3 regions of the Janthinobacterium sp. FT14W genome follow, and region 2 is predicted to be linked to each of the others. Evidence: predicted binding sites of a transcription regulator. Region 2 holds the regulator's gene; each other region holds the start of a gene.
The links. The regulator LexA, encoded in region 2, represses DNA repair genes until DNA is damaged. The targets are predictions, from matches to a motif close to ACTGTATNNNNATACAGT.
Positions count from the first base shown of each region.

Region 1: dinB (DNA polymerase IV) is a predicted target of LexA. The motif match lies at 2,153-2,170, and genes of this name have one in related genera.
Region 3: GCN74_RS02025 (DNA topoisomerase IV subunit B) is a predicted target of LexA. The motif match lies at 2,869-2,886, and genes of this name have one in related genera.

Region 1 is NZ_WFLL01000006.1:122,492-128,511, reverse strand. It holds gene GCN74_RS06690 (recombination-associated protein RdgC) at 1-800, opposite strand, end outside; gene dinB (DNA polymerase IV) at 919-2,103, opposite strand; gene GCN74_RS06680 (S9 family peptidase) at 2,289-4,448, shown strand; tRNA gene GCN74_RS06675 (tRNA-Val) at 4,548-4,623, shown strand; tRNA gene GCN74_RS06670 (tRNA-Asp) at 4,678-4,754, shown strand; tRNA gene GCN74_RS06665 (tRNA-Val) at 4,986-5,061, shown strand; tRNA gene GCN74_RS06660 (tRNA-Asp) at 5,118-5,194, shown strand; gene GCN74_RS06655 (hypothetical protein) at 5,354-6,020, shown strand, end outside.
Region 2 is NZ_WFLL01000014.1:70,865-76,884, reverse strand. It holds gene purF (amidophosphoribosyltransferase) at 1-1,358, shown strand, start outside; gene GCN74_RS12045 (cystathionine gamma-synthase family protein) at 1,439-2,680, shown strand; gene lexA (transcriptional repressor LexA) at 2,751-3,386, opposite strand; gene rpsF (30S ribosomal protein S6) at 3,662-4,048, shown strand; gene priB (primosomal replication protein N) at 4,069-4,368, shown strand; gene rpsR (30S ribosomal protein S18) at 4,394-4,684, shown strand; gene rplI (50S ribosomal protein L9) at 4,712-5,167, shown strand; gene GCN74_RS12015 (replicative DNA helicase) at 5,313-6,020, shown strand, end outside.
Region 3 is NZ_WFLL01000001.1:461,484-467,503, forward strand. It holds gene GCN74_RS02020 (molecular chaperone HscC) at 1-793, opposite strand, end outside; gene GCN74_RS02025 (DNA topoisomerase IV subunit B) at 793-2,790, opposite strand; gene kdpF (K(+)-transporting ATPase subunit F) at 3,253-3,342, shown strand; gene kdpA (potassium-transporting ATPase subunit KdpA) at 3,342-5,147, shown strand; gene kdpB (potassium-transporting ATPase subunit KdpB) at 5,157-6,020, shown strand, end outside.

The DNA of each region.
Region 1 (6,020 bases), on a different contig from region 2:
TCGTCGTTCTTCGTGCTCGATTCCGTTTCCTTGATCACGTCCAGCGGCTTGACGCTCTTGATGGCCAGGGACTCCGTCAGCACGAAGGATATCTTGTCGTTCCACGTCATGGCCAGGCGCGTGCACTGCTTGCCGGCCGCGATGTGGCGGCGCACGTCGTCCGCTTCCAGGGTGTGGCGCACGTAGCGCACGGTGGCCTTGCTTTCGCCCGTGGCGCGCAATTCCGTGTCCATGTCCACCGTGAAGCCGGCAGGCGCGTCGTCGGCCTGCAGCCATTCCGTCATCACCGCCACGGGCGAGCGCTGCACGCGCAGGCTTTCCAGCGGCAATTTATCCACGGCTTTCAACAGCAGCTTGATGACTTCATCGGCTTTCGCCGGGCTGGCGGCATCGACCACCAGCCAGCCATTGACGGGGTCGATCCACGTCCAGACGTTGCTGCGGATGCTGAAGGCGCGCGGCAGCAGCTCGTCGGCCACGCGTTCCTTCAATTCTTTCATGGCTTTCTTGCCAGGCGCAAAGCCTTGCGCTTCTTCCATCTCGGCAGCGCGGGCCTTGGCCACCTGGTTGATGACGGTCGCTGGCAGCAATTTCTTTTCCGTGCCCAGCAAGATCAGCATCTGCTTGTTGACCACGTGGACCAGGCCGCCGTTCGGGCGTGGCGTATCCCAGCCCTGGCGCATCAGATCCATGCTGGTCGCCGGCGTAAATTTGTTCGAGGACAAGGCCTCTTCCAGTTGTTCTGGCGTATAAGCCCATGGTGCGGGCAGGCGGTAAATCTGAAGATTCTTGAACCACATAGTTTTTGTCTTCCGTTTGTTTCAGTAGTGCCAGGGGAACGCCATTCTACACTTTCGACACGGGAATGCCGTCAAAAGCGCGGACTGGCGCGGTGTTGTTGATGCGTGGGGAATGCCGCTACAGGGCGGGAAACAGCTCCGCCTGAGCCGGCACCTGCCGCGTCACGACGGCCGGATCGGACAAGGTCGAGATGCGCACGCCCAGCAGGCGGATTTTCTTTTCAAATGGCACGCGCCGCAGGCAATCGCGGCTGGCGCGCAGGATGGCGGCCGCGTCCGCCGTGGCGCTGGGCAAGGTAATGTCGCGCGTGACGGTGCTGAAATCCTCGAAGCGCAGCTTGACGCCCACCGTGCGCCCCGCCAGCGACTGTTTATCCAGGTCGCCCGCCACGCGCGTGCACAGGCTTTCCAGCTTTTCCGACAGGGTGGCGCGGTCGCGCACCACCTGCAAGTCGCGCTCGAACGTCGTTTCGCGGCTGACGGACTTGGTTTCCCGGCTCGTCTGCACGGGCCGCTCGTCGATGCCCAGCGCCGCCTGGCGCAGCCAGCCCGTGTACAGGTCGCCAAACTGCGTGCGCAGCATGGCCATGTCGGCCTGCGCCAGCTGGCCGATGGTATTGACACCCAGCGCTTCCAGCTTGGCCGTGGCTTTCGGCCCGATGCCGTTGATCTTTTTCGCCGGCAAGGGCCACACGCGCGTTGCGATATCCTCGGGCTGCAAGATAGTCAAGCCGTCGGGTTTTTCCAGGTCGGAACATATTTTCGCCAGCAATTTGTTGGGCGCCAGGCCAATCGAGCACGACAGACCCGTCGCCTCGAATACGGCCGCCTTCAGGCGCGCCGCCATGGCCGGCGCCTGCTCGCCGTGCTCCGTCAGGTCGATATAGATTTCATCGATGCCGACGTTCTGGATGATGGGACACAGATGCGCCACGGCTTGCTTGAAGCGGGCGGAATATTCGCGGTACGCCTCGAAATCGGCGGGCAGCAGGATGCTGTCGGGCGCCAGCTTGGCCGCCTTCATGATGCCCATGGCGGAAAACACGCCGAACGCGCGCGCCGCATAGGTGGACGTGGTGACGACGCCGCGCCCCACGTAGTCGCGCATGCGCGCAAACTGCCGCGTGCCGTCGGCTTGCAGCACGGGCTGCTGCAGGCGCCCGCCGCCGATGACGACGGCCTCGCCCCGCAATTCCGGATATTTCAACAGTTCCACGGAGGCAAAGAAGGCATCCATGTCCAGGTGGGCGATCCAGCGGCGCACGGCGGGTGCTTCGGCAAGTGTAGGGGCAGATGGAATCAAAAAACACCTCGCGGCGGATCGGCTTGCCGGCAAACGGTTGCGGCAAGATACTGTTCATGCATACAGTATTACCGGAAATGGGCCGGGATGCAAGTTGAAACGCACGGGCCCGATGGCGGCGATCAGCGGTTGCTTTTCTCAATGGCAAGATTACAATCCTGACACAACTATTCAAAGGAGTTGCCTTGTCTACAGCACATCATGCCTTGCGCCGCCTGGCCGCCTGCTCATCCATCGTGCCGGCCCTGCTGCTGTCCACGCTGGCGCCATCCGCGCTGGCCGCCGACGCTCCCCTCGCCACCGCACCGGTGGCCGCCAAGACAGCCTGGCAGGAAACGCGCCACGGCACCGTCGTCACGGACGACTACCGCTGGCTGCAAAAGAAGACCGATCCCGCCGTGATCGATTACCTGAATGCGGAAAACGCCTATACGGCCGCCGTCACGGCCCCGATCCAGCCGCTGGCCGACAAGGTGTATGCGGAAATCAAGGGCCGCATGCAGGAAGTGGACCTGTCCGTGCCTGCGCGCCAGGGCAATTTCTACTATTACACGCGCACGGAAGCGGGCAAGCAGTATCCTGTCCACTGCCGCCGCCCCGTCGGCGCCGGCGGCGCCTACGATGCGCAGGCGGCCGAGGAAATCCTGCTGGACCAGAACCAGCTGGCCGAAGGCCAGAAATTCTTTGCCGTGCGCGCGTTTGCCATCAGCCCGAACGCGCAGTTGCTGGCCTACACCACCGACACGACGGGCTTTCGCCAGTACGAGCTGCACGTCAAGGATTTGAAGACGGGTAAATTGCTGACCGACAGCATGCCGAGAGTCACCTCGCTGGCCTGGGCGGCGGACAATGCCACCCTGATGCTGACGCAGGAAGACGCCACCACCAAGCGCGCGGACCGCCTGTTCCGCCTGCCCTTGGGCGGCACGGCGCAACAGGTCTACCACGAGCCGGTGGAACAGTTCGCCATCGGCGTGAGCCGCACGCGCGACCATCGCTACTTTGTGCTCACGTCGCGCAGCACCGATACCAGCGAAGTGCTGCTGTTGCCAACGAACAAGCCGGAAGGCAGCTTCCAATCCGTGCTGAAGCGCGAGAAAGGCCACCGCTACGACGTGGAGCACCGCGACGGCCAGCTGTACATTCGGACCAACAAGGATGCGAAAAACTTCCGCATCGTCAGCGCGCCATTGAACGCTGCGCAGCCGAAGAACTGGAAGCCCTTCGTGCCGCACAACAAGGATGCCGTGATCCAGTCCATCGACGCCTTCCAGGGCTACCTGGTGGTGATGGAAAAGACGCGCGCCCTGAACCGCGCGCGCATCTACGATTTCGCCCATAAAAACTGGAAAACCGTGCAGTTCGACGATGCCGTCTACTTGGCCACGGCGGCCGGCACGCCGGAATTTTCCGCCACGCAATTTCGCATGTCTTACCAGTCGCCCGTCACGCCGCCCGCCGTCATCGACGTCAGCATGCAGGACGGCAAGCGCACGGTGCTGAAGCAGCAGGAAATCGTGGGCGGCTACGACGGCAGCCGCTACGCGACGCAGCGCCTGTGGGTGACGGCGCGCGACGGCGTGCAAGTGCCGCTGTGGATCGTCTACAAGAAGGGCGTCAAGCTCGACGGTTCAGCGCCGCTGCTGCTGTATTCCTACGGTTCGTATGGCATCTCGACGGAAGCCAGCTTTGGCCTGTCCCGCATCAGCCTGCTGGAGCGGGGCGTCATCTATGCGCAGGCGCATATCCGCGGCGGCACGGACATGGGCGAAGCATGGCATGAGGACGGCATGCTGATGAAGAAGAAAAACACCTTCAATGACTTCATCGACAGCGCCGACTACCTGGTGCGCGAAAAATGGACGAGCCCGAACCGCCTCATCATCCAGGGCGGCAGCGCGGGCGGCTTGCTGATGGGTGCCGTCGTCAACATGCGCCCCGAGCTGTTCCACGCCGTGCACGCGGCCGTGCCGTTTGTCGACGTGATGAACACCATGATGGACGCCAGCCTGCCCCTGACGACGGGCGAGTACCTGGAATGGGGCGACCCGAACCAGAAGGCGGCCTACGACTACATGCTCAGCTACTCGCCCTACGACAACATTGCGCGCAAGAATTATCCAGCCATGCTGGTGACGACGGGCCTCAACGACAGCCAGGTCATGTACTGGGAACCGGCCAAGTATGTGGCCAAGCTGCGCGCGTATAAAACGGATGGCAATCCCTTGCTGCTGAAAACGAATATGGGCGCCGGCCACGGCGGCGCTTCGGGCCGCTATAACGCCATCGCCGAGAATGCGTTCAATATGGCGTGGATGCTGTCGCAATGGAATATCACTGAATAATGTGAAAAAAGCGCTTGCACAAGGATTTCCGTCGTCCTATAATAGCGCCTCTTCCAGACGTGGTGACAAACGTCGGGATGGTTTTCTGAGACAAGCAATGGGTGCTTAGCTCAGTTGGTAGAGCGGCGCCCTTACAAGGCGTAGGTCGGGAGTTCGAGCCTCTCAGCACCCACCAAATCAGAAAACTGTCCAGTGCTTCATGGATCAGCAATACAGATCATACGAGCTTGGAGTGGTAGTTCAGTTGGTTAGAATACCGGCCTGTCACGTCGGGGGTCGCGGGTTCGAGTCCCGTCCGCTCCGCCAATAAAAGAAAAGCCCTTTGGTTCTCTGAACCGAAGGGCTTTTCCCATTCCGGGACCACAAATGCGCCGGAAAAGGCATCATCCTCCCCCCCCACTTGAACATTTTTGCGCTTTTCAGCAAAAAAAACTGCTTTTAGCCCCCAAGAATAGTTGCACAAGGGGGAAGGCGCCCCCTATAATAGTGCCTCTTCCAGACGTGGTGACAAACGTCGGGATAGTTTTCTGGGTATGCGGGTGCTTAGCTCAGTTGGTAGAGCGGCGCCCTTACAAGGCGTAGGTCGGGAGTTCGAGCCTCTCAGCACCCACCACCAAACAGAAAATTATCCAGTGCTTCATGGATCAGCAACACAGATCATACGAGCTTGGAGTGGTAGTTCAGTTGGTTAGAATACCGGCCTGTCACGTCGGGGGTCGCGGGTTCGAGTCCCGTCCGCTCCGCCAATAAAAGAAAAGCCCTTTGGTTCTCTGAACCAAAGGGCTTTTCCCATTTTGGGGGCAGACCCTCAATACCGCCAACGTCAAGCTCAACGCTAACTTCTCCGGGGGGCTGACCCCGGCTGTTAGAATCAGCGCTCTTGCCGACTCTGCCGCTCCTGCCTGATGCGCCTGTCCCGCAGTCTTTCCCCCTACCTCGCCCTGCGCTTGCGCCTGGCCCATCATGCTTTGCTGCAATTTGCCGCCAGCCTCGCCAGTTCCATGGAAATCCTCGTATTCCTGGCAGGTCCCGTCCTGCTGGGCTTACTCAGCGTCATCGCCCTGCCCGGCTTTCTCGCCATGAGCCTGCCCTGGCCCGCCGCCCTGGCTATCGTCAGCGCGCAAGCCCTGCTGACCTGCCTGCCCGCCTGGCTGCTGCGCAAGCGGCTGCTGCCGGCCAGCATTGCCGCCTGGCTGCGCCAGTTGCCCTTGCCACGCCGCTTGCGCTGGCAAGCCGATATCGCCGTGGCCGGCCTGCTGATGCTGCCGCTGGGCCTCGCCTATGCCGTCTCGGCCGCTATCTGGCTGCTGCAGTCGCCGCCCTGGCTGCGCCCCATCGCCGCGCCCGGCATGGCCGCCACCGTCGCCGCCTGGCTGCTGGCCTGGCTGCTGACGACGCTCATCGTGGCGCAGCGCCTGCGCATGCCGCGTCCCGCATCAAGGGCCCGCCCGCCCACGATGACCGTCTACATGCCGCGGCTGCCCCGCTGGCGCACTGCATTCCTGTGGCGCCAGCTGTTCTGGCTGCCGTTCTGGCGCAACGAGAACGTGGTCGGCCGGCAGCAAAGCATCT
Region 2 (6,020 bases):
GTACGCGCAACATGCGTTCGCTGCAAGGCACGACGGGCATCGGCCACTGCCGCTACCCGACGGCCGGTTCGTCGAGCGAAGAGGAAGCACAGCCGTTTTATGTGAATGCGCCGTTCGGCATCACCCTGGCGCACAACGGCAACCTGACCAACTGGGAACAGTTGAAGCTGGAAATGTTCAAGAACGACCGCCGCCACATCAATACCGATTCCGACTCGGAAGTGCTGCTCAACGTGCTGGCGCATGAAATCCAGGAAGCGACGACGGGCCTGAACCTGGACCCGGAAGCCATCTTCAAGGCCGTTACCGTGCTGAACCGCCGCGTCAAGGGCGGCTATGCCGCCGTGGCGCAAATCGCCGGCGTGGGCTTGCTGGCCTTCCGCGACCCGCACGGCATCCGTCCGCTGTGCCTGGGCATCAATGAAACGGAGCAAGGTCCTGAATACCTGATCGCCTCCGAATCCGTGGCCCTGGAAGGCATGGGCTTCCGCTTCGTGCGCGACATCGGTCCCGGCGAAGCCGTCTTCATCGATGCCGACAAGCAATTGCACAGCGCCCAGTGCGCCGACAATGCCAGCCTGAATCCCTGCGTGTTCGAATTCGTCTACCTGGCCCGTCCCGATTCCGTCATCGACGGCGCCTCCGTGTATGCCACGCGCCTGAAAATGGGCGAATACCTGGCCGAAAAGATCCGCGCCGAACTGCCAGGCGTGCATATCGACGTGGTCATGCCGATTCCCGATTCCTCGCGTCCGGCCGCCATCCAGCTGGCCATGGCGCTGAACATCGAGTACCGCGAAGGCTTCATCAAGAACCGCTACATCGGCCGTACCTTCATCATGCCGGGCCAGGCGGCGCGCAAGAAATCCGTGCGCCAGAAGCTCAACGCGATCCCGTCCGAATTCAAGGACAAGGTCGTGCTGCTGGTCGACGATTCCATCGTGCGCGGCACCACCAGCCGTGAAATCGTGCAGATGGCGCGTGAAGCGGGCGCGACGAAAGTCATCTTCGCCTCGGCCGCGCCACCGGTGATCTTCCCGAACGTGTACGGCATCGACATGCCGACGCGCGACGAACTGATCGCCTACGGCCGCACGACGGAAGAAGTGTGCCGCGAAATCACGGCCGACTACCTGGTGTACCAGGATATCGGCGCGCTCAAGCAGGCGATCGCCGACGTCAACCCGGCCCTGACCAACTTCGAGGCGTCGTGCTTCGACGGCGTGTATGTGACGGGCGACGTGTCGCAGGAGTACCTGGACCGCCTGGAATATGCGCGCCACCATCCGAAGGCGGCAGCGCCCGAAGATACGCCCCGTTCCCAGTTGAACCTGAACCTGGCGACAACGGAAGCGTAATCGGCGCCTTGCTTTTGGGGGCAGACCCGCCGGGTCTGACCCCAGCTTTTGTCTTGGGTTAATAGTCTCCTGCATCCACCATGACCACCAATAAAACCTACGGCTTTACCACCACCATCCTGCATAACGACCGCCGCAAGGGCATCGAGCACGGCTCGCTGCACAAGCCCGTGCACACCTCCGTTGCCTTCGGCTACGCCGATGCGCGCCAGCTCGCTTCCGTGTTCCAGGGCAAGGAGCCGGGCTTCCGCTATGGCCGCCAGGGCAATCCGACCGTGTCCGCGCTGGAAGACAAGGTCAACAAGATGGAAGACGGCGTGGCGACCCTGTGCTTCGCCACGGGCATGGGCGCCATCGGCGCCGTGGTGCAATCGCTGCTGCGCGCGGGCGACCATGTCGTGTCGTCGGCCTTTTTGTTTGGCAATACCAACAGCCTGTGGCAAACGGTGACGGGGCAGGGCATAGCCGTGTCGTTCGTCGACGCCACCGACGTGGCCCATGTGGCGGCCGCCATCACGCCGGCCACGCGCATCGTGTTTGTGGAAACCATCGCCAACCCCCGTACGCAGATTGCCGACCTGAAGAAAATCGGCGACTTGTGCCGCGAGAAGGGCATCCTGTACATCGTCGACAACACCATGACGACGCCGTATCTGTTCCGCCCGAAAGCCGTGGGCGCGGGCCTGGTGGTGAATGCGCTGACGAAATCCATCGGCGGCCACGGCAATGCGCTGGGCGGCAGCTTGACGGACACGGGCGTGTTCGACTGGACGCAGTACCCGAACATCTTTGAAAACTATAAAAAGGCGGCGCCGCCCCAATGGGGCATCGCGCAGATCCGCGCCAAGGCCTTGCGCGACTTCGGCGCCTCGCTGGGCCCGGAAGCGGCGCACCATATCGCCGTCGGCGCGGAAACCATGGCCTTGCGCATGGACCGCACCTGCTCGAACGCGCTGGCGCTGGCCACCATGCTGCAGGCGGACCCGAGAGTGGCGGCCGTGCACTATCCGGGCTTGCCGTCGCACCCGCAGCATGCGCTGGCGACGGACTTGTTCCGCAGCTACGGTTCTCTGTTCAGCTTTGAATTGAAGGATGGCATCGACTGCTTCGATTTCCTCAATCGCCTGCATTTGGCCATTCCTGCCAGCAACCTGGGCGACACGCGCACCCTGGTCATTCCCGTCGCCCACACGATTTTCTATGAGATGGGCGCCGAGCGGCGCGCCAGCATGGGCATTGCCGAGTCCTTGATCCGCGTCTCCGTGGGCATCGAGGATGAGGCTGATCTGCTCGACGATTTCAAAAACGCGCTGGACGCCTAAGCAGCCGCGCGCCATGTGAAAAGGGCCGCAACAGTCATGCTGTTGCGGCCCTTTTTTTGCCTGCAGTGATTTAATGCCAGCTGCGCATGAGGCCGACAGCCAGCCCTTCCAGGGCAAACTCATCTTCCGGCGAGACGGTGATCACCTTGAAGTCGGGGTTTTCCGGCAGCAATTCGATGACGGAGCCCGTCTTCTTGTAGCGCTTGACGGTGACTTCGTCGCCGATGCGGGCGACGACGATCTGGCCATTCTTGGCGCTGTCGACTTTCTTGACGGCCAGCAAGTCGCCATCCATGATGCCGGCGTCGCGCATGGACCAGCCGCGCACCTTGAGCAGGAAGTCGGGCTTGGCCGAGAACAGGGCCGGGTCCACGTTGTAGCTCGCTTCCAGGTTTTCCTGCGCCAGGATGGGCGAACCGGCCGCCACCCGGCCGATCAGGGGCAGCGACATCAGCAGCGCTGCCGGCGCTTTCGACGGCAGCGCTTCGGCGGCGGCGCCGATCAGGCGGATGCCGCGCGAGGTGCCGGGCGAAATCTCGATGGCGCCCTTGCGGGCCAGGGCCTGCAAATGCTCTTCGGCCGCATTGGCCGACTTGAAACCCAGTTCATTGGCGATTTCGGCACGGGTGGGAGGGAACCCCGTATTTTCGATCGCGTCCTTGATCAGGTTCAGGATTTGTTCTTGTCGTGCTGTCAGCTTGATCATGAGCGGTGGGTGCATACTAAAATGCTGTCTATATGAACAGTCTGTATTTTTGTACAGTATCGCCTACTATGCAAGGGGATTTCCGTGTTTTGCGTGGATTTCGCAAGAAATAGTCGCCCACGGCTAAAAAACAGGACGGCGCACGGGCTTTCCGGGCGCTGGTGGAGGGAATGGTTGAAACGTTTGCAAAAGGCGGTTATAATCTTCGGCTGACCTTCCCACACCCGTCTTGACGCCGGGGTGGGCGATTATCAATCCGACCTGAAGGAGTTTGCATGCGTCATTATGAAATAGTCTTTATCGTCCATCCGGACCAAAGCGAGCAAGTGCCCGCGATGATCGAACGCTACAAAGCCAGCGTAACCACCCGCGGCGGTTCGGTTCACCGCGTGGAAGATTGGGGCCGCCGTCAAATGGCTTACTCGATCCAAAAGCTGCCTAAAGCACACTACATCTGCCTGAACATCGAATGCGACAACGAGACCCTGGTCGAGTTGGAAACAGCATTCAAATTCAATGATGCCGTGTTGCGTCACCTGACCGTTAAAATGAAGAAAGCTGAAACAGCTCCTTCGCCGATGATGAAATCGGTACAACGCGAAGACGCGGCCAAAAGCCACCGCACCGAAGCACCAGCAGCCGCTCCAGCCGCAGCCGCTTAATTTTTGACCAGGATCGTGCGCTGAACCAGCTACAAGTCACCGCCATCATTGCCGAGCGCGAAATATTGCGCTATACCCCGGCAGGGCTGCCGATTGTGAATGCAGTATTGCAGCACAGTTCGCAGCAGATGGAAGCAGGGATTGCCCGTTTGACCGAGTTTGATGTTGCCGCGCTAGCCGCTGGCGAAATCTCAGGCCGGTTCAGTCAGGCAAGCTTGGGCGGGGTCTATCAGTTCACGGGTTTCCTGGCCAGAAAAAGCCGCAACAGCAAGAGTTTGGTGTTTCACATCATTGATTTTAGTGCAGTCATTCCCGACTAGCGCATTTTAGATACAGGAGCCTGACATGGCATTCGGTAAAAAGTTCGACAAAAATAAGCTCAAGCTTAAAGAAAAACGCAAACAGCAAAACCCTTTGTTCAAACGTAAGAAGTTCTGCCGCTTCACGGCAGCTCACGTTGAGCAAGTCGACTACAAAGACGTCGACACGCTGAAAGACTTCGTCCAGGAAAACGGCAAGATCATGCCAGCACGCCTGACCGGTACCAAAGCGCACTACCAGCGCCAAGTCGACACCGCAATCAAGCGCGCTCGCTTCCTCGCGCTGCTGCCATACACCGATCTGCACCACGCTTAATCGGTCAGATATTCCTGGAGAAGAACTATGCAAATCATTCTGTTAGAAAAAGTTGTAAACGTCGGTAACCTCGGCGAAGTCGTCAAAGTCAAAGACGGTTACGCACGTAACTTCCTGATCCCGCAACGCCTGGCACGTCGTGCTACGGCAACCGCTGTGGCTGAATTCGAAGTCAAGCGCGCCGAACTGGAAAAAGCTGCTGCTGCCAAACTGGCCGCATCGCAAGCCCAAGGTGAAAAACTGAGCGGCCTGACCGTTCAAGTTGCTCAAAAAGCTGGCGTCGATGGCCGTCTGTTCGGTTCCGTCACCAACTTCGACATCGCTGAAGCGCTGACCAAGCAAGGTTTTGCTGTTGAAAAAGCACAAATCCGCATGCCTACCGGCCCGCTGAAGATCGTTGGCGAGCACAACGTTTCGGTTGCTCTGCACACCGACGTGGTCGTGGAAGTTGTTATCGCTGTCGTACCAGACGCGAACGCGTAATCGTCTGCGGGCCTGGCCCGCAAGCGCTACCGTACAGTAAAGCACTATGAAAAGCCGGGTTCGCCCGGCTTTTTTGTGGCCTTTTTTTCGCGCAATTTCAGCCCTTTATTTTTGCCAGTACGCCGAAGCAGGTATAATTCGCGCCATGAACGCCCCCTCTGATCCGCAACTGGATTCCCTCCGTATTCCGCCGCACTCGATCGAAGCAGAACAATCCGTTATCGGTGGTCTGCTGCGCGACAATGCGGCGTATGACCGCATCGCCGACTTCATGCATGCGGAGGATTTCTATCGCTATGACCATCGCATCATCTTCGAGCAAATCGTCAAGATGGTTAACGCTTCCAAGCCAGCCGATGTCATTACTGTTTTTGAAACCCTGACCCAGCTCGGCAAGGCCGATGATGTGGGCGGACTCGCGTACCTGAACGCCATGGCGCAAAACACGCCATCGGCCGCGAACATCCGGCGCTACGCCGAGATCGTGCGCGACCGCGGCGTGCTGCGCAAACTCATTACCGTCGCCGACGATATCTCGGGCACGGCCTTCAGCCCGCAAGGCAAGGAAGTCAAGCAGATGCTTGACGAGGCCGAGTCGAAGATTTTCGCCATCGCCGAAGAAGGCGCGCGCGGCGCCCAGGGCTGGACTGCCATCCAGCCCCTGCTGACGCAAGTGGTCGAACGCATCGACGAACTGTACAGCCGCGACAACCAGAGTGAAATCACGGGCGTGCCCACCGGTTTCATCGACCTCGACCGCATGACCTCCGGTCTGCAGCCGGGCGATCTGGTGATCGTGGCGGGCCGTCCATCGATGGGCAAGACGGCGTTTTCCGTCAACATCGGCGAGAAC
Region 3 (6,020 bases), on a different contig from region 2:
TCTCCCAGCTGTATTCCTTGTCCTGGTAGCGCGTGGCCATGCGCGCGGACGGCTGTTCCGACAGCAGGCGCTTGACGCGCTCCGCTTCATCGCGCAGCAGCTGCTGCTGGCGCGGGTCGAGCAGGCGGTTGCCGACGGCGTCGCGCAGGCCGCTGCCTTCCAAAAAGGCGTCGACCAGCACGGTGACGAAGTCTTCGCCCCCTAAAAAATTGTCGCCGGCCGAGGCGCGCACTTCCATCACGCCTTCGAACAGTTCCAGGATCGACACGTCGAAGGTGCCGCCGCCCAGGTCGAAGACGAGGAATTTGCTTTCCTGTTCCTTGTCGCGGATGCCGTAGGCCAGCGCGGCGGCCGTCGGTTCGTTCAGCAGGCGCTCCACGCGCAGGCCCGCCAGCTGGCCGGCGATGCGCGTGGCCTTGCGCTGCGCATCGCTGAAATACGCGGGCACGGTGATGATGGCTTCCTCGACCTTGTGGCCCAGGAAGGCTTCCGCATCTTCCTTCAGCGCGCGCAGCACCATCGACGACAGCTCTTCCGGACGGAATTGCTGCGTGCCGAGGGTGATCTTTTTTTCGCTGCCCATGTAGCGCTTGAAGACGGCCGCCGTCAGCTGCGGGTGCGTCTGCAGGCGCTCGCGCGCGGCGCGGCCCACCAGCACGGTGCCGTCGTCGTCGATGCTCACGCACGACGGCGTCAGGTGTTCGCCCAGCGCATTCGGGATGATGGAAGCCCTGCCGTCGCGCCAGATGGCGACCAGGCTGTTGGTGGTGCCCAGGTCGATACCGATGATCATCAGATATCCGCCTCCGCCTCATTGCCGTGTTCCTCGATCCAGGCACGCCGTCCTGCCGCTTCGCCCTTGCCCATCAACATATTGAAGCGGGCGGCGGACGTCATGTGGTCGATTTCACCGAGCGTGACGGGCAGCAGGCGGCGCGTGTCCGGGTTCATCGTCGTTTCCCACAGCTGCTCGGCGTTCATCTCGCCCAGGCCCTTGAAGCGGGAGATCGACCAGGCGCCCTGTTTCACGCCTTCCTTGCGCAGCTTGTCCTCGATGGCCAGCAGTTCGCCGTCGTCGAGCGCGTAGATTTTCTGAATCGGCTTCTTGCCGCGCGCGGGCGCGTCCACGCGGTACAGGGGCGGACGGGCGATGCAGATGTGGCCCTTGTTGATCAGCGCGGGGAAGTGCTTGAAGAACAGGGTCAGCAGCAATACCTGGATGTGCGAGCCGTCCACGTCCGCATCGGACAGGATGCAGATCTTGCCGTAGCGCAGGCCGGACAGGTCGGGCGTGTCGCCGATGTTGTGCGGGTCGACGCCGATGGCGACGGCAATATCGTGGATCTCGTTATTCGCGAACAGGCGGTCGCGGTCCGTTTCCCACGAGTTCAGGACCTTGCCGCGCAGGGGCAGGATCGCCTGGAATTCCTTGTCGCGGCCCATCTTGGCCGAACCGCCCGCCGAGTCGCCCTCGACGAGGAACAGTTCATTGCGCGCGATGTCCGATGATTCGCAGTCCGTCAGCTTGCCGGGCAGCACGGCCACGCCCGAGGATTTTTTCTTTTCCACTTTCTGCAGCGAGCGCTGGCGCGATTGCGCCTGCTTGATCACCAGTTCGGCCAGCTTCTTGCCATAGTCGACGTGCTGGTTCAGCCACAGTTCCAGCGGCGGTTTGGCGAAGGTCGAGACCAGGCGCACGGCGTCGCGCGAATTGAGGCGTTCCTTGATCTGGCCCTGGAATTGCGGGTCCAGCACCTTGGCCGACAGCACGAACGAAGCGCGCGCGAACACGTCTTCGGGCAGCAGTTTCACGCCCTTGGGCAGCAGCGAGTGCATTTCGACGAAGTTTTTCACGGCGCCGAACAGGCCGTCGCGCAAGCCCGATTCGTGCGTGCCGCCATTCGAGGTGGGAATCAGGTTGACATACGATTCGCGCACGATGGCGCCTTCTTCCGTCCATGCCACCACCCAGGCGGCGCCTTCGCCTTCGGCAAAGCCTTCCGAGTCCGGCCCCGCGTATTGGGCGCCTTCGAACAGGGGAATCAGGGTTTCGCCATTCGAGACCTGCGCCAACGATTCGGTCAGGTAGCCGCGCAAGCCTTCCGCGTACAGCCAGGTCTGCGTATCGCCCGTTTTCGCGTTGGTGAGCGTGACGGTGACGCCGGGCAGCAGCACGGCTTTCGAGCGCAGCAGGCGCTGCAGCTCGGTTTGCGAGATGTTCGGCGAGTCAAAATACTTCGCGTCGGGCCAGGCCGTGACGCGCGTGCCGGACTTCTTGCCGTCGCGCGGGGCGGGGCGCGAATTCAGCGGCTCGATCACGTCGCCATTGGCAAACACCATGTGATGCAGGCCGTTGCCGTCGCTTTCCTTGCGCCAGACGGTGATTTCCAGGCGCGTGGACAGCGCATTGGTGACGGACACGCCGACGCCGTGCAAGCCGCCCGAGAACGCGTAGGCGCCGCCCGAACCCTTGTCGAACTTGCCGCCCGCGTGCAGCCGTGTAAACACGATTTCCACCGTCGGCACGCCTTCTTCCGGGTGCAGGCCGACTGGAATGCCGCGGCCATTGTCTTCCACGGTGATGCTGCCATCCGTGTTTTGCGTGACGGCGATATGCGTGCAATGACCGCCCAGCGCCTCGTCGGAGGCATTGTCGATCACTTCCTGAATGATGTGCAGCGGATTTTCAGTGCGGGTGTACATCCCCGGGCGCTGCTTGACGGGTTCCAGTCCTTTCAGGACACGGATGGATGATTCGCTGTAGTCGGATGCTGGTTTTTTAGTGGCCATACGTGTTCAAGCTAATAAAGACAGTGGTTGGAACGCCAGGCCAGGGCACTGCATGGCGCAATGACAGCGGCGGCGATAGCTGTATGAATATACAGTATATCCCGTCCAGCGTCACTGGGGGAGGGCAGTGCGGCAGGCATGGCGTCCTTGTGCGGACGCTCGCGCATTCTATCTTGTCCCGCGAGCAATAGCGCTACTCCAGGGCAACAACAGTGCGCTGCGCGCGTGGTTTGGCGCCAATTGTGATGGATTTTATGCGGTAAAGCCCCCGTTTTTACATCTTGTTTACAGCTGCCTCCCCAGTCTTTACGAATTTTTTAGACCCTTTTGGCTAATCTGCACACTATCAAAACAAACCTGAATGAGGGTGGGAATGGATCTCGTGTATCTCGGCTTGATTGCCGTGTTTTTCGTCGTGGCAGCCGGCTTTGCCGTCGCCTGCGACAAATTAGGGAGCGTCAAATGAACGCGTTTTATGTGCTGGGCGCCGTCGTGTCGGCTGGCCTGTTCGTGTACCTGCTGGTGGCGCTGCTGAAGGCGGAGGAACTGTGATGACGACGCAATCGATATTGCTGCTGGCGGCTTTCCTGGCCGTGCTGCTGGCCGCCGGCTATCCGCTGGGCCTGTACATGGCCAAGGTGGCTGGCGATGGCCCCGTGCGCGGCCTGGGCTGGCTGCAGAAGCTGGAAAACCAGCTGTACCGCTGGTCCGGCCTGCCTGCCGACAAGGCCATGGGCTGGAAAAGCTACGCCATCGCCCTGATCGTCTTCAATACCGTGGGCGCCGTCTTTGTGTACGGCCTGCAGCGCCTGCAGGGCTTTTTGCCCTTGAATCCCCAGGGCCTGGGCGCCGTCAGCCCCGATTCCTCGTTCAATACCACCGTCAGCTTCGTCGCCAATACCAACTGGCAGGGCTATGGCGGCGAGCAGACCATGAGCTACCTGACCCAGATGCTGGGCCTGGCGTGCCAGAACTTCTTTTCGGCGGCCACCGGCATTGCCGTGATCTTCGCGCTGGTGCGCGGCTTCGCCTCGCGCTCGGGCAAATCGATCGGCAATTTCTGGGTCGACCTGGTGCGCTCCACCCTGTACATCCTGCTGCCGCTGTCGCTGGCCCTGTCCGTCGTCTTCATGGGCGAAGGCATGATCCAGAATTTTTCCGCCTACAAGGAAGTGACCCTGCTCGACCACGTGGCGTATGAAACGCCGAAAGTGACGGCCGATGGCCAGCCCGTGCTGGACGCCGCCGGCAAGCCGGTGATGGAAGCGCAGGTGGCGACGACGCAGACGATCGCCATGGGTCCCGTCGCGTCGCAGGAATCGATCAAGCTGCTGGGCACGAATGGCGGCGGCTTCTTCAATGCCAACTCCTCGCATCCGTACGAAAACCCCACCGTGCTGTCGAATTTCCTGCAGATGCTGGCCATTTTCATCATTCCCGCCGGCCTGTGCTTCACGTTCGGCCGCATGGTGGGCGACACGCGCCAGGGCTGGGCCGTGCTGGCCGCCATGACCCTGATCTTTGTCGTCATGACGGCCGGCGTGATGAGCGCCGAGCAGCAAGCCAATCCCGCCTTGCAAGCCCTGGGCGTGGACCAGCAGGCCAGCAGCCTGCAATCGGGCGGCAATATGGAAGGCAAGGAAACGCGCTTCGGCATCAGTTCCTCGACCCTGTTCGCGGCGGTGACGACGGCGGCCTCCTGCGGCGCCGTCAATTCCATGCACGATTCCTACATGCCCCTGGGCGGCATGGTGCCGCTGCTGCTGATGCAGTTCGGCGAAGTGATTTTCGGCGGCGTGGGCACGGGCCTGTACGGCATGCTGATGTTCGCCATCCTGGCCGTCTTCATCGCCGGCCTGATGATAGGCCGCACGCCTGAATACCTGGGCAAGAAAATCCAGGCCTATGAAATGAAGATGGTGTCGCTGGCCATCCTGGTCACGCCAGCCCTCGTATTGACGGGCACGGCGATTGCCGTGATGGTCGAGCCGGGCACGGTGGGCGTGGCCAATCCGGGCGCGCACGGTTTTTCCGAAATCCTGTACGCCTTCACGTCGGCGGCCAACAACAACGGCAGCGCGTTTGCCGGCCTGTCCGCCAACACGCCGTTCTATAACGTGATGCTGGCGATCGCCATGTGGTTCGGCCGTTTCGGCGTGATCGTGCCCGTGCTGGCCGTGGCCGGTTCGCTGGCGGGCAAGCAGCGCCTGTCGGTCAATGCCGGCACCATGCCCACGCACGGCCCCATGTTCATCGGCCTGCTGATCGGCGTGGTGGTGCTGGTCGGCGTGCTCAATTACGTTCCCGCGCTGGCCCTGGGCCCGATCGTGGAACACCTGCAACTTTTCACAAAATAAGAGGCTACCATGTCACGCACAAGCCTGACCTTGTTCGATTCCGCACTGATTGGCCCAGCCATCGTCGATGCGTTCAAAAAACTCGACCCCCGCACGCAGTGGCGCAGCCCCGTGATGTTCGTCGTCTACGTGGGCAGCATCATCACGACCCTGCTGGCGACCCAGGCCGGGATCAGCGGTGGCCAGGGTGAAGCGCCGTTCGGCTTCATCGTCGCCGTCGCCGTCTGGCTGTGGTTTACCGTGCTGTTCGCGAACTTCGCCGAAGCGCTGGCCGAAGGCCGCAGCAAGGCCCAGGCGGCCTCGCTGCGGGCCCTGAAGCAGACGGTGATGGCAAAAAAAATGCAGACGCCGAAATACGGCACGTCCTGGCTGCCCACGCCTGCCACCGACCTGCGCAAGGGCATGACGGTGCTGGTCGAGGCGGGCGACGTGATTCCCGCCGACGGCGAAGTGACGGCCGGCGTGGCCTCCGTCGACGAGAGCGCCATCACGGGCGAATCGGCGCCCGTGATCCGCGAGTCGGGCGGCGATTTTTCCGCCGTCACGGGCGGCACCCGCGTGCTGTCGGACTGGCTGCTGGTGCGCGTATCCGTCAATCCGGGCGAAGCGTTCATCGACCGCATGATCGCCATGGTCGAAGGCGCCAAGCGCCAGAAGACGCCGAACGAGATCGCCCTGACGATCCTGCTCGTGGCCCTGTCCATCGTCTTCCTGATCGTCACCGTGACCCTGCTGCCGTATTCGCTGTTTTCCGTGGCGGCAGCCGGCAGCGGCACGCCCGTCACGATCACGGTGCTGATCGCGCTGCTCGTGTGCCTGATCCCGACCACCATCGGCGGCCTGCTATCGGCCATCGGCGTGGCCGGCATGAGC